One region of the Streptomyces sp. NPDC060205 genome, then DNA from elsewhere that is predicted to be linked to it. Evidence: riboswitches for the same ligand, from Rfam matches in the RefSeq annotation. Region 1 holds a riboswitch; each other region holds the start of a gene.
What was found. A riboswitch is a leader RNA that binds a small molecule or an ion and turns the genes downstream of it on or off. The one in region 1 is predicted to bind cyclic di-AMP.
Positions count from the first base shown of each region.

Region 2: linked by a shared signal. The riboswitch ahead of ACFWGJ_RS25880 (transglycosylase family protein) and the one ahead of ACFWGJ_RS20615 (peptidoglycan DD-metalloendopeptidase family protein) in region 1 are both predicted to bind cyclic di-AMP.
Region 3: linked by a shared signal. The riboswitch ahead of ACFWGJ_RS13625 (transglycosylase SLT domain-containing protein) and the one ahead of ACFWGJ_RS20615 (peptidoglycan DD-metalloendopeptidase family protein) in region 1 are both predicted to bind cyclic di-AMP.

Region 1 is NZ_JBHWZP010000110.1:6,620-10,825, reverse strand. Features, by position in the region: gene ACFWGJ_RS20620 (alpha-galactosidase) at 1-1,167, shown strand, start outside; cyclic di-AMP (ydaO/yuaA leader) riboswitch at 1,452-1,627, shown strand; gene ACFWGJ_RS20615 (peptidoglycan DD-metalloendopeptidase family protein) at 1,632-2,534, shown strand; gene ACFWGJ_RS20610 (TetR/AcrR family transcriptional regulator) at 2,696-3,274, opposite strand; gene ACFWGJ_RS20605 (SDR family oxidoreductase) at 3,520-4,206, shown strand, end outside.
Region 2 is NZ_JBHWZP010000162.1:1,475-5,680, forward strand. Features, by position in the region: gene eno (phosphopyruvate hydratase) at 1-1,162, opposite strand, end outside; gene ACFWGJ_RS25880 (transglycosylase family protein) at 1,609-2,307, opposite strand; cyclic di-AMP (ydaO/yuaA leader) riboswitch at 2,313-2,482, opposite strand; gene ACFWGJ_RS25885 (transglycosylase family protein) at 2,701-3,609, opposite strand; gene ACFWGJ_RS25890 (cytochrome P450) at 3,829-4,206, opposite strand, start outside.
Region 3 is NZ_JBHWZP010000060.1:13,504-17,709, forward strand. Features, by position in the region: gene ACFWGJ_RS13615 (NAD(P)-binding domain-containing protein) at 1-269, shown strand, start outside; gene ACFWGJ_RS13620 (HAD family hydrolase) at 489-1,406, shown strand; gene ACFWGJ_RS13625 (transglycosylase SLT domain-containing protein) at 1,400-2,116, opposite strand; cyclic di-AMP (ydaO/yuaA leader) riboswitch at 2,120-2,284, opposite strand; gene ACFWGJ_RS13630 (CocE/NonD family hydrolase) at 2,625-4,206, opposite strand, start outside.

The DNA of each region.
Region 1 (4,206 bases):
TGGGAGGCCACGGAGTTCGACATCTCCGAGGAGCAGCAGCGGGCGCTCGCCCGCCGGGCCGCCGACGCCGGTGTCGAGCTGTTCGTGGTCGACGACGGCTGGTTCGGGGCGCGCACCAGCGACCGGGCCGGCCTCGGCGACTGGACGGTCAACCGGGACCGCTTCCCGGGCGGGCTGAAGCCGCTGGGTGACCACGTGCACGGGCTCGGGATGCAGTTCGGCATCTGGGTCGAGCCCGAGATGGTCAACCCGGACAGTGAGCTGTACCGCGCGCACCCGGACTGGGTGCAGTTCCAGCCGGGACGGAAGCGGACGGAACTGCGCAATCAGCTCGTGCTCAACCTCGCACGCGAGGACGTCCAGGAATACCTGTGGGAACAGCTCGACGCACTGCTCTCCAGCGCGCCGATCGACTACGTGAAGTGGGACTTCAACCGCGCCTTCACGGACGCGGGCTGGCCCGGCGAGGCCTATCCGCAGCGGCTGTGGGTGGACCATGTGCACGCCCTGTACAAGCTGTTGGACCGGCTGCGGGCGGCCCACCCGGGTGTCGCCTTCGAGTCCTGCTCGGGCGGCGGCGGGCGGATCGACCTCGGGATCATGGCGCGTACGGACCAGGTGTGGACCTCCGACAACACGGACCCGCTCGACCGGCTCGCCATCCAGCACGGCTTCAGTCAGGTGCATCCCGCGCGGGCCATGGCCGCCTGGGTCACCGACAGCCCGAACACCCAGCTCAACGGACGTGTCAGCTCGCTGCGCTTCCGGTTCGTGAGCGCGATGGCCGGGGTCCTCGGCGTCGGCGGCGACCTCACCCGCTGGACCGAGGAGGAGCTGGCCGAGGCGCGGACCTGGGTGGAGCTCTACAAGGAGATCAGGCCCGTCGTGCAGCGCGGTGAGCTGCACCGGCTGCGGGCGCCGCAGGGCGGACTGAGCGCCGTCCAGTACGTCCGTGACGGCGAGGTCGTCGTCCTCGCCTGGCTCCAGGCCCAGCACTACGGCGAGCCTGCCCTGCCGGTGAGGCTGCGGGGCCTCGACCCGTCGGCATCGTACGAATGCCTCGAAACGGGCGAAGTCCACCGTGGTGCGGTGCTGTTGCATCACGGGCTGCGGACGGGGTTGCGCGGCGACCTCGATGCGGCAGTTATCCGCCTGCGTCGCATCTGACTGATCTGTCCGTAATGGAGCCTTCATTCCAACTAGCTCCGGAGTGAAGGCTCCTGAGGCGGTCCTTGGTGAGCAGCGTCATATCCGTGACGTTCCGCTGTCGCCATGCTCACGTAAGTCCGCTTTGTTTTCAGGGCTTTAACAAACCGAGGACGGTCCCCATTCACACAGGGTGACTGGTATTTCGGTCGAGGATCAAGAAAACGGGGCACACAGGAAACCCTCAAGCTTGTTTGCGCCTCTTCATGTCGCTTACGTTCACCTCCAATCCGGACGGACGCCCAATCCTGCCGCCGCCCGGAATCCGCACACTCACCCGTATGTGGCAGGAGCGGGGGACCCACAGGTAGTACGCCTGTTCCGGTCTCCGGAACGGCTTGGGGTTAAGTCGTGCGAAAGCACGGCCGGGCATCTCCAGCTCGCACCCGACAGCTCACCTCGCAGGCGCCGGAGAGGAATTCGTCATGCCCGCGAAGGGTAAGCACCGCCGTCCCAAGTCCCCGCGTTTCTCCCGCTCCATGGCCGTGGCCGGCACCGGGGGCGCAGCTCTCGCCCTTCCGCTGCTCGGCGCCACCGGAGCGCACGCCGCGACTCCGCAGACCGCCGCGGACTCCGTGGCGAGCGCCGCGAACGTCGCGAGCAAGTCCGTCGCCGCCGCTCCGGCCGCCGAGAAGCAGGCCGAGACGAAGAAGGTCACGACCAGGACCTACTCCGTGCGCTCGGGCGACTCCCTGTCGAAGATCGCCGACACGCAGGACGTCGACGGTGGCTGGAAGAAGCTGTACTCGGACAACCGCACGTCCATCGGCGGCGACCCGTCCCTCATCCACCCGGGTCTGAAGCTCGCCCTCGGTGGCAAGGCGGCGGCCGGCTCCGGCTCCACCGCCCCCAAGGCCGCCGACAAGTCCGCGGCCAAGAAGACGACCACGGCGTCCAAGGCCGCCGACACCTCGACGGCCACCGGCTTCACGCTGCCGGTCGCGGGGGCGTCCATCGGCACCTCGTACAAGATGTCGGGCAGCATGTGGTCCAGCGGGTACCACACCGGTGTCGACTTCGTCGTGCCCACCGGCACCGCGCTCAAGTCCGTCGGCGCGGGCACGGTCGTCTCCGCCGGATGGGGCGGCGCGTACGGCAACCAGGTCGTCATCCAGCTCGCCGACGGCCACTACGCCCAGTACGCCCACCTGTCCTCCCTCTCCGTCTCGGCCGGTCAGAGCGTGACCGGCGGACAGCAGGTCGGCCTCTCGGGTGCCACGGGCAACGTCACCGGCCCGCACCTGCACTTCGAGATCCGCACCACCCCGGACTACGGCTCGGACGTGGACCCGCTGGCCTACCTGCGCGCCAAGGGCGTCTCCGTCTGACACCCTCCGACGCCGCCTGACGCGGACCGACGCCCGCGGGCGTCGACCGATGTGAAGCTCCGAAGGCCGGACCCTGTGATCCCCGGGGTCCGGCCTTCGGCATGTCCGGGGCCGGACGGCCGGCGGGAACAGCGGCGGGGGCGGGGGCGTTCACAGGCGTTTCAGGCCCCCGGACGGTTCAGGACGCGCAGGAACTGATCCGTGAGCTGTCCGGTGTCGAGGCCGTCCGCGCTGCGCCCGGACAGGATGTGGAAGAAGGGCGGGCCGATCAGCAGCGCGGTCGCCTGTTCCGGCGAGAGGTCGGTGCCGCTCGGTTTCCGCACCGCCTCCACGACCTCCGCCGCGCTCTCCCCGAGGATGTCGCGGGACGCGAGCAGCGCGGCGACCTCCGCGTCGTGCTGGGCCTCGCCGATGAGGGCACGGTAGGCCGCGCCCGCGTCGGAGCGGGCCAGGAAGCCCACGAGTGCGTCGAGATAGGCCTTGAGGTCCTCGCGGGGATCCCCGCTGCGGGGCACGGACAGTTCCTGCCGGGCGTCGATGACGCTGGCCTCGTAGAGCACCTCCGCCTTGTTCGACCACCAGCGGTACACGGTCTGCCGGCCCACGCCCGCCCGCTCGGCGATGCCCTTCATGGTCAGGGCCGCGTACCCCACCTCCACCAGTAGGTCGTCGACGGCGTGCAGCACGGCGGCCCGTGCGCTCTCACTGCGGGGCCGTCCGCGGCCGCTTCCATCCACCATCCCGCAACTCTATACGAGGCACGGTGTCTCGAATGTGTTACCTTTACGGTGCACGGTGACTCGGAAATGGGTCTCCGGCCTCGTGCCGCCCGTCTCGCGGTAACGGCGCTGCATCACAAGCAATCTGACGCGGTGTCAGTGCCGTGCCCGGCAGGCCCCACCTGTCCCCACACCCGTCTCCACCCCTCATCCGTCCTTCATCCGTCCACTCACCTGCCCTCTTCAGGGCGAAGGAGGTCACGCTCATGCGTGCATTCGTCACCGGAGCGACCGGCTGGATCGGCTCCGCCGTGGTCGACGAGCTCGTCTCCACGGGCCACCAGGTCATCGGCCTGGCCCGGTCCGACCGGGCCGAGAAGGCCCTCGCCGCCAAGGGCGTCGGCATCCTCCGCGGCGACCTCGACGATCTCGGCTCGCTGCGGCGGGGCGCCGACCAGGCGGACGCGGTCATCCACCTGGCCAACAAGCACGACTGGGGCGATCCCGCCGAGTCCGACCGATCCGAGCGCGCCTCGGTCCGGGCGCTCGGCGACGCCCTCGCCGGGACCGGCCGCCCGTTCGTGGTCGCCGCGCCCCTCTCCGGCCTCGTCGAAGGGCGGCCCGCCACCGAGGACGACGTCTCGCCGGCCGTCGGCCCGGACTCCAACCGGGGCGGCAGCGAGAACCTCGCCCTGGACTACGTGGCCCAGGGCGTACGGACCGTGATCACGCGGTTCGCGCCGAGCGTCCACGGCCACGGCGACTGGGGGTTCGTCAACTTCCTCACCGCGGCCGCCCGCGAAAGGGGCGTCTCCGGTTACGTCGGCGACGGCACCGCCGCCTGGTCGGCGGTGCACCGCGACGACGCGGCCCGCCTCATCCGCCTCGGCATGGAACAGGCGCCCGCGGGGACGCGGCTGCACGCCGTCGCCGAGGAGACCGTCACCACCAAG
Region 2 (4,206 bases), on a different contig from region 1:
TGATCTGGCCGCAGTTCACGGCGACGGCGAGGTCGGCGATGGTGACGTCCTCGGTCTCGCCGGAGCGGTGGGACATCATGCACTTGAAGCCGTTGCGCTGGGCCATCTCGACGGCGTCGAGGGTCTCGGTCAGCGAGCCGATCTGGTTGACCTTGACCAGCAGGGCGTTGGCGGAGCCCTCCTCGATACCGCGGGCGAGGCGCTCGGGATTGGTGACGAAGAGGTCGTCGCCGACGATCTGGACCTTGGAGCCCAGCTTCTCGGTGATGACGTTCCAGCCGGCCCAGTCGTCCTCGTACAGCGGGTCCTCGATGGAGACCAGCGGGTACGCGGAGACGAGCTCCTCGTAGTACTCGGTCATCTCGGCGGCCGAGCGGGACTTGCCCTCGAACTCGTACTTGCCGTCCTTGTAGAACTCGGACGCGGCGACGTCCAGCGCGAGGGCGACCTGCTCGCCGGGGGTGTAGCCGGCTTCCTTGATGGCTTCGACGATGAGGTCGAGGGCCTCGCGGTTGGAGCCGAGGTTCGGGGCGAAGCCGCCCTCGTCGCCGAGGCCGGTGGACAGGCCGCGGCTCTTCAGGACCTTCTTGAGGGTGTGGTAGACCTCGGCGCCCCAGCGCACGGCCTCGGAGAAGGACTCCGCGCCGATCGGGGCGATCATGAACTCCTGGATGTCGACGTTCGAGTCGGCGTGCGACCCGCCGTTGAGGATGTTCATCATCGGGACGGGCAGCAGGTGCGCGTTCGGTCCGCCCAGGTAGCGGAAGAGCGGCAGGTCGCTGGCCTCGGAGGCGGCGTGCGCGACGGCGAGGGAGACGCCGAGGATGGCGTTCGCGCCGAGCGAGCCCTTGTTGTCGGTGGCGTCGAGGTCGATCATCGCCTGGTCGATGAGGCGCTGCTCGGTGGCGTCGTAGCCGACGAGCTCCGGGCCGATCTGCTCGATGACGGCGAGAACGGCCTTCTCGACACCCTTGCCGAGGTAGCGGTTGGGGTCCCCGTCGCGGAGCTCGACTGCTTCGAAGGCACCGGTGGAGGCGCCGGACGGAACGGCGGCACGACCCGTGCTGCCGTCGTCGAGGCCGACCTCGACCTCGACCGTGGGGTTGCCTCGGGAGTCCAGGATTTCCCGGGCTACGACGACGTCGATGGACGGCACGAGCATCTCCTTCTGGGATGTGACACAAGCTGTGCCGGGCCGGAGGCCCGGTTGCGCGCAGGCCGTGGTGGCCCCGCGGGATGAGCCTAACCGGCTGCCGGGGATCGGCCAGCCCTCGACCGCCTCCTGGACAGAACCGAGAGGAAATTGTTTCCGAACGGAACAAAGACACGGGCGGAAAGCCAGGCACAAAAAAAGCCCCGCCCCGGTGCGTACGGGGGAACACGCACCGGAACGGGGAGCCCGTGGGGGACGGGGGTGACCCTCACGAGGCCTCCACTATGAAGGACACGGATGTGAGGGCGCTGTGGTTCAGTCGCGATTCGGATGTGGGCCGGACCTCCGGTCGGGGCCGAGCGGCCAGTGCCTCGGCCGGAGGTGATGTCCGGACCGCCGAAGGGGGACGCGACCGCCGGCCCGCCGGGGGCGGGCCGGCCGGCGTGCGGCCCGCGTCAGCTGAGGTGCAGCTGCTGACCCGGGAAGATGAAGTCGGCGTCGTCGACGATGTCGTCGTTGAGCTTGTACAGCTTCGCCCAGCCGCCCTTGACGTTCTTCTTGTCGGCGATCTCGCTGAGGGTGTCGCCCTTGACGACCTTGTACTCGCCGTCGCCCTTCTTGACCTTCTTGCCGGTCGGAGTCTCGACGGTCTTCTTGGTCGCCGGACGCTCCTGCGAACGCGAGGCGCGCTCCTCGGAGGACTGCGAGTTCTGCTGCTGCGGCTGCGAGGTGCTCTGGTTGGAGCTGCTGGAGCCCGACGGGGCGGTGGAGCCGCCGGTCGAGGCGCCGGACAGGCCGACGCCGCAGCTCGGCCAGGCACCCTTGCCCTGGCTCGCGAGAACCTTCTCGGCGACGGCTATCTGCTGGGACTTGGACGCCTGGTCGGCGGTGGAGGCGTAGGAGCTGCCGCCGTACGCGGCCCAGGTGGAGGACGAGAACTGCAGTCCGCCGTAGTAGCCGTTGCCGGTGTTGATCGACCAGTTGCCGCCGGACTCGCACTGGGCGACGGCGTCCCACTCGGACGCGGTGGCGGCGGAGGCTCCCGTGGCGCCCATCAGCGGGACGGCGACGGCGGCGGTGGTGACACCGGCCAGCGTGGCGATGCGGGCAGCCTTGGACGGGCGACGGTGCTTGCCCTTGTTCGAAAGCAGCATGAAGTAGATCCCCTCACCGACGCCTGCGAGGTGAGCTGTCGGGTTCGGGCCGAGTGAGTTGCCCGGCCGCGTGACACTGCTGTCACGCGGCTTAACCCCAAGCCGTGCCCGGCCATGACGACCGGGTCCGGCACTTACCTGGGTCCCCCGCTCCTGCCTACGGCGCTTTACGCGACGACTGTTCCCGTACGGCCGTTGGCAGGATTCGGCGTGCGACCGTCGGGGCTCACCCATGGCGAGCGGTCACGACCGTAGACACGGGCCGCGCCGAATTTCAAAGACGATCAGGGGTGTTGAGATCCATGTCTCAATTCGCCAAATCGGACATTCAGCGCGAACTACCGCTGCTTTTCGCCCGATTCGGCGCCTTGATCACTACTTGCTCGGCATCGCTCAGCCGTCGACCGCGAGGCGCTGACCGGGGATGATGAAGTCCGGGTCGGAGCCGATGCTGTCCTTGTTCGCGGCGTAGAGCTCGCCCCATCCGCCGTCGATGCCAAGGGAGTCGGCGATGCTGGAGAGGGAGTCCCCGGAACGGACCGCGTACGAGCCCTCGTCGGCGAGGACGCGCGAGGTGCTGTCGCTGCGCGAGGCGTGCCGGCCGGCGTAGTCGTCCGCGCGCGGCGCCATGTCGGCCTCCTCGGCGCTGCCGCCCCGGTGACGGCCGGAGCTGTCCGCGGCCGCGTCGGCCGAAGCGTCGTCGCTCTGGGACGACTTGTCCGAGTCGTCACCCTTCGCCTTGGTGTCGGCGGACGAGCTGTCCGTTCTCTGTGCGTCCGAGGCGGAGTCGTTGTCGGACTTCGAACCGCTGTCCGTGGACGAGTCCGACTTGGCGCCGTTGCTCCCCTTTGTCGCATCCGCGTCCGCGTCGGCCGACGGGCTCGCGGAGTCCTCGGCGAGGCCCGTGTCGACGTCTGCGGAGTCGGAGTCCTGCGTCAGACCGGCGACCAGACCGCAGGTCACCCAGGCGCCCGTGCCCTGCGCGGCGAGGATCTTCTCGGCGACGGCTATCTGCTGCGAGCGGCTGGCCTGGTCGGCGCTCTGCGCGTAGTCGAGGCCGCCGTGCTGCTCCCAGGTCTCCTGGCTCATCTGGAGTCCGCCGTAGAGGCCGTTGCCCGTGTCCGCGCTCCAGGAGCCGCCGCTCTCGCACTCGGCGACCGCGTCCCAGGTCGTACCGCTGGCGGCACTCGCGCCGCTCGCACCGAGCAGGGGGATCGCGATGGCCGATCCGGCCACGCCGGCGGCGACGAGGAGCGCCGGGGCCTGGCGGGGGCGACGATGACGGCCGTTCCCGGAGAGCATGCGATTGCCTTTCGCGTGACAGCAAGGAATACGCACGGGGCACGGCGAAAAGCCGTGCTCGTGACTGCTGCGACGGGCGGACCTGCCGCATTGATGGGTGAACGTAGCGGCACTCGAACTCTTGTCACAAGTCGGTGCAGCGTAGATAACGTGAAGATCACAGAGTTGACGGAGTCTCACCTTCCGTGGCCTCCGGTGCTACGGCCACCAGCACTTCCGTCAAGATGTCGCGACCGGGGTGAACTCCACCGGAAGCGTGCGCAATCCCCGCATGATGAGCCCGCCGCGCCACCTCAAATCGGCCGAATCCCCCGCGAGTTGCAGGTCGGGCAGCCGGGTCAGCAGCGTGGCCAGCGCGGTCTGTCCCTCCAGCCGGGCGAGGGGCGCGCCGAGGCAGTAGTGGATGCCGTGGCCGTAACCGAGGTGTTGGTTGTCACGGCGGGAGAGGTCCAGCGTGTCCGGGTCCTGGAAGCGGTCGGGGTCGCGGTCGGCCGCCGCGAGCACGACGAGTACGGGGTCGCCGGCGGCGATGTCCTGTCCGCCGACGCTGAGCGGTTCGGTGGCGAACCGCCAGGTGGCCAGCTCCACGGGCCCGTC
Region 3 (4,206 bases), on a different contig from region 1:
AGGAACTCTCCGCGGACCACGTCGTCGCCGCGACCGGCTATCGCGTCGACCTCGCCGCGATGGACTTCCTCGGCCATGAGCTGCGGACACGGCTGGCCGTCAGCCGCGGGACACCGAGGCTGGGCGCCGGATTCAGCTCCTCCGTGCCCGGTCTGTACTTCACGGGGCTGCCGGCCGCGGCCTCGTACGGCCCGGTGATGCGGTTCGTGTGCGGGACGGAGTTCGCCTCGCCGCGGCTGGTCCGGCATCTGGCGGCACGGCACCGCTGAACCCGGGGCGCGGGCGCGCTCGGTGGGAGCGCGCGCGGGCGCACGCGGGCGGTCTGGAGGGGGCGTGAATCAGGTCGGCCCGGTGGCCGATATGTCATGGGATCGGCCTGAACTCCAGGGGTCTGCTGGGGCCCGCGACGACGCGTGGGACGGTCGGGGTGCCGGACGACGTCCGGTTCCCGTCGAGTCGCTGGGGGATTCGATCCGTATTCTCTGATCATGGCCCCACCGATTGCATATTCACTCATCGCCACTGACCTGGACGGGACGCTGCTGCGCGGCGACGACACCCTCTCGGACCGGTCGCGCGCGGCGCTGGCGATGGCGGTCGGGGCAGGCGCCCGGCACCTCGTGGTGACGGGGCGCCCCGCCCCGCGCGTACGGCCGCTGCTGGACGAACTCGGCAGCCAGGGGCTCGCGGTGTGCGGACAGGGCGCGCAGTTGTACGACGCCGGCGCGGACCGCATGGTGTGGTCCGTCACGCTCGAACGGGAGCTGGCCGAGGTCGCTCTCGGCAAGATCGAGGCGGAGGTCGGCGAGGTGTACGCGGCCGTCGACCAGGACGGGGTCGACGGACTCACGCTCATCGAGCCGGGGTACGAGATGCCCCACCCGACGCTGCCGGCGGTACGGGTGCTGCGGCGCGACGACCTGTGGACCCGGCCCATCAGCAAGGTGCTGCTGCGGCATTCCCTGCTCTCCGACGACGAGTTGGCGTCCGCCGCCCGTGGAGCGGTCGGTTCCCTCGCCACCGTGACGATGTCGGGGCCCGGGACCGTCGAACTCCAGCCATGCGGCATCACGAAGGCCACGGGCCTCGCGCTCGCCGCCGGCCGGCTGGGCCTGACGTCGGCGCAGACCATCGCCTTCGGGGACATGCCGAACGACATCCCGATGTTCGACTGGGCGGCGCGCGGGGTGGCGATGGCCAACGCGCATCCCGAACTCAAGTCCGTCGCCGACGAGATCACCCTCTCGAACGAGGACGACGGCATCGCGGTGGTCCTGGAGCGCATGTTCTCCACCGGCCGGACCGATCGCGCGGACGGGACCGACCGGACGGGCCGTACCGACCGGACGGGCCCCCGTGTCGGCCGGCAGGCCGGTCCGGGGGCCCGCTCGGGCGTCGGTCAGTAGGCGCCGAAGACGTTGTCGATCGAGCCGTAGCGCGCGGCGGCGTAGTTGCACGCCGCCGTGATGTTGGCGACCGGGTCGAACGGGTCCAGCGACGTACCGGTCACGTGGTAGGCCGAGAAGGTCGGGTCGATGACCTGCAGGAGCCCCTTCGAGGGTGTGCCGGCGACCGCGTTGGAGTCCCAGTTGTTCATGGCCTGCGGGTTGCCCGACGACTCGCGGATGATGTTGCGGTGGATGCCGTCGTAGGTGCCCGGGATGCCCTGCTGGGCCATGACGTCCAGGGACTGCCTGATCCAGCCGTCGAGGTCGTCGGTGTAGGTCTTCGCCGAGGCCGGGGTGACGGCGGACGCCGTGGACGCCTTGGACGCCGTGGCCGTCTTCGCCGAGGTCTGGCCGTTCTTCGTGCCCACGGTCAGCTTGAGGCCCGGCCGGATGACCCCCGGGTCGTCGCCGATGACCGCGCGGTTGGCCTTGTACAGCTTCTTCCAGTCGCCCGTGGTGTGCGCCTTGGCGATCTTGGACAGGGTGTCGCCCTGGACCACCTTGTAGGTGACCAGCGAGACCTGGGGGACCGCGTTCGGGGTGGCGGCCTGGGCGCCGGTGGCTCCCACGAGGGGGAGCGCGAGTGCGGCTCCGCCCGTCCCGGCGGCGACGATGCCACGGGTGAGGGTGCTGTTTCTGGGGCGGCGGTGCTTGCCTCGTGCGGGCATGGCGAATGTCCTCTCCGGCGCCTGCGAGGTGAGCTGTCGGGTTCGGGCTGGAGATGCCCGGCCGCGTGGGGTGCGCGACTTGACCCCTAGCCGTCCCGATGTCCGGAACGGCGGCTTACCTGGGTCCCCCGCTCCTGCCGTACGCGAGTGAATGGGTGACTGGGATTTCCGGGCGGCGGCAGGATTAGGCGATCCGTCCGGAGTGACGTGAACGTATGCGAGAGCACATGCCGTGAACAAGCCCCGCATTCACGCGGCGAGTCCAATGAACTGCCATGTCGGGTGAATATCTCTTGATCGAAACGGAAGGTGAAGTTCAACTTGCTTTCCGCAAAGGGAAATCGGCAGAGTCGGCAAAACGATCATTCCGCGCGGGCGTGACTCAATTCACTGGCGCGGGCGGCCAATGTCCATAAAAAGGGTGATACGCAATATTCTGTGGGAGCGGACATGGGCGCCGGATACGGGCGCCATGTGCGGTCCTGGAGGCACGTGAAAGCGCCCCGGCTCATCCCGCCGTACGCGGAATCCTTTTCTCCCAGGTGCGGTGGAACACCACTTCGTCGCCGTCCCTGCAGATCACTTCGTTCGAGGTGATGAAGTCCGCCTCGTCGCAGGTGATTTCGGAGTGCGTCTCGACACTCGCGTCCCACGGCATTTCCGGCCGGTGCAGTCGCACGGACCAGTCGGACCGGGTGCGCGCGGACAACGGGTCGGACTCATTGATCGTGTACGTCTCCAGTGCGTCCTCGGTGAATTCGAGACCGTCCGGATAGACCCGGGTGCCGCCGTATCGCGGATCCACTTCCAGGCGCCATTCACCCTTCGCGACATCGCGGACCACGAGGCGTTCGGGGCGCGGCTCGTCCAGTGTGGCGGGGAAGTTCACGCCCAGCGGAGCCGACTGCTCCGGTTCCTCGAAGGTGATGGAGGGGTCCGACTCCTGGGCGCGGAGCGGTAGTTCCAGTTCGCTGCCGGACGGAGTGAGGGTGAAGCCCGCCTCCGAGCCCGGCTGGGGCCAGATCCACGGCCAGTACGCGGAGGACACCGCGAGCCGGATGCGATGGCCTGGCGGGAAGGCGTGGCCGATGCCGTTCAGTTCGAAGAGCACATCCTCCGTGGAGCCCGGTTCCCAGGGAACCACCTGGTCACGGCCATGACGGGCTGTCAGGTTCAGGGCGCCTCGGGTGACCAGCGTCGAGGAGCCGTCGGGTGCCACGTCGCACAGACGGGCCACTACTTGTCCACGTTTCGCCGCGGAGGTGAGCCTCAGGCGCACGCGCGGACGGCCCAGTACCCAGATCTCCTCCGGCACCTCGAACTCGAAGCACACCGACCGCGCGTCCTCCTCCCGCTGGTCCGGCGGCAGATCGGCCTCGTTGCCGAAGGGGAAGAAGCGGCCCGCGTCCAGCCCGGTGTGCTGCGGGGAGCGCACCGTGACGGGGGCGCCCTGGAGCGTGTACGGGACGTGCGCGACCAGGGGGGAGGGCCAGGCGGGGTCGCCGACCCAGCGGCCGGGCAGCACCGGGTACACCGTCGCCGGAGGGTGCGAGTCGCTGACGTACGAGCGAAGGAGCGGCTCGGACATGACTCCGGAGCCGGGACCGGAGCCGGAGCCGGAGCCGCCGGCCCCGGTGCCGCCGCTGTCGGCCCCGGTGTCGGTGTCGGTGTCCTTCAGCCAGTGGTCCCACCAGCGCAGCGTCTCCTGGAGGAAGCCGATGGCGGGACCCGGCGGCAGCCCCCGGTCGGGGTACTGGTGCGACCAGGGCCCGATCAGGCCCCGTACGCGGTCCGGCGGGAGGTGTTCCACGAGACGCAGCACGGTGTCCCGGTACGGGTCGTGCCAGCCGCCGACCGCCAGCACGGCCGCCCGGATCGCCGAGTAGTCCTCGCAGACGCTGCCGCGCCGCCACTGCTCGTCCCTCGTCTGGTGGGCGAGCCAGGTGTGCAGGAACGGATCGACCGACTCCAGTCGTTCCACCCACAGGTCGCGCCAGGACTCGCCCACGTACGCGGGATCGGGCGGGCGCGCCACGAACGCGAGCATGGTCGCCGCCCACGCGTGCATGTCGACGGCGAGTACGGAACCA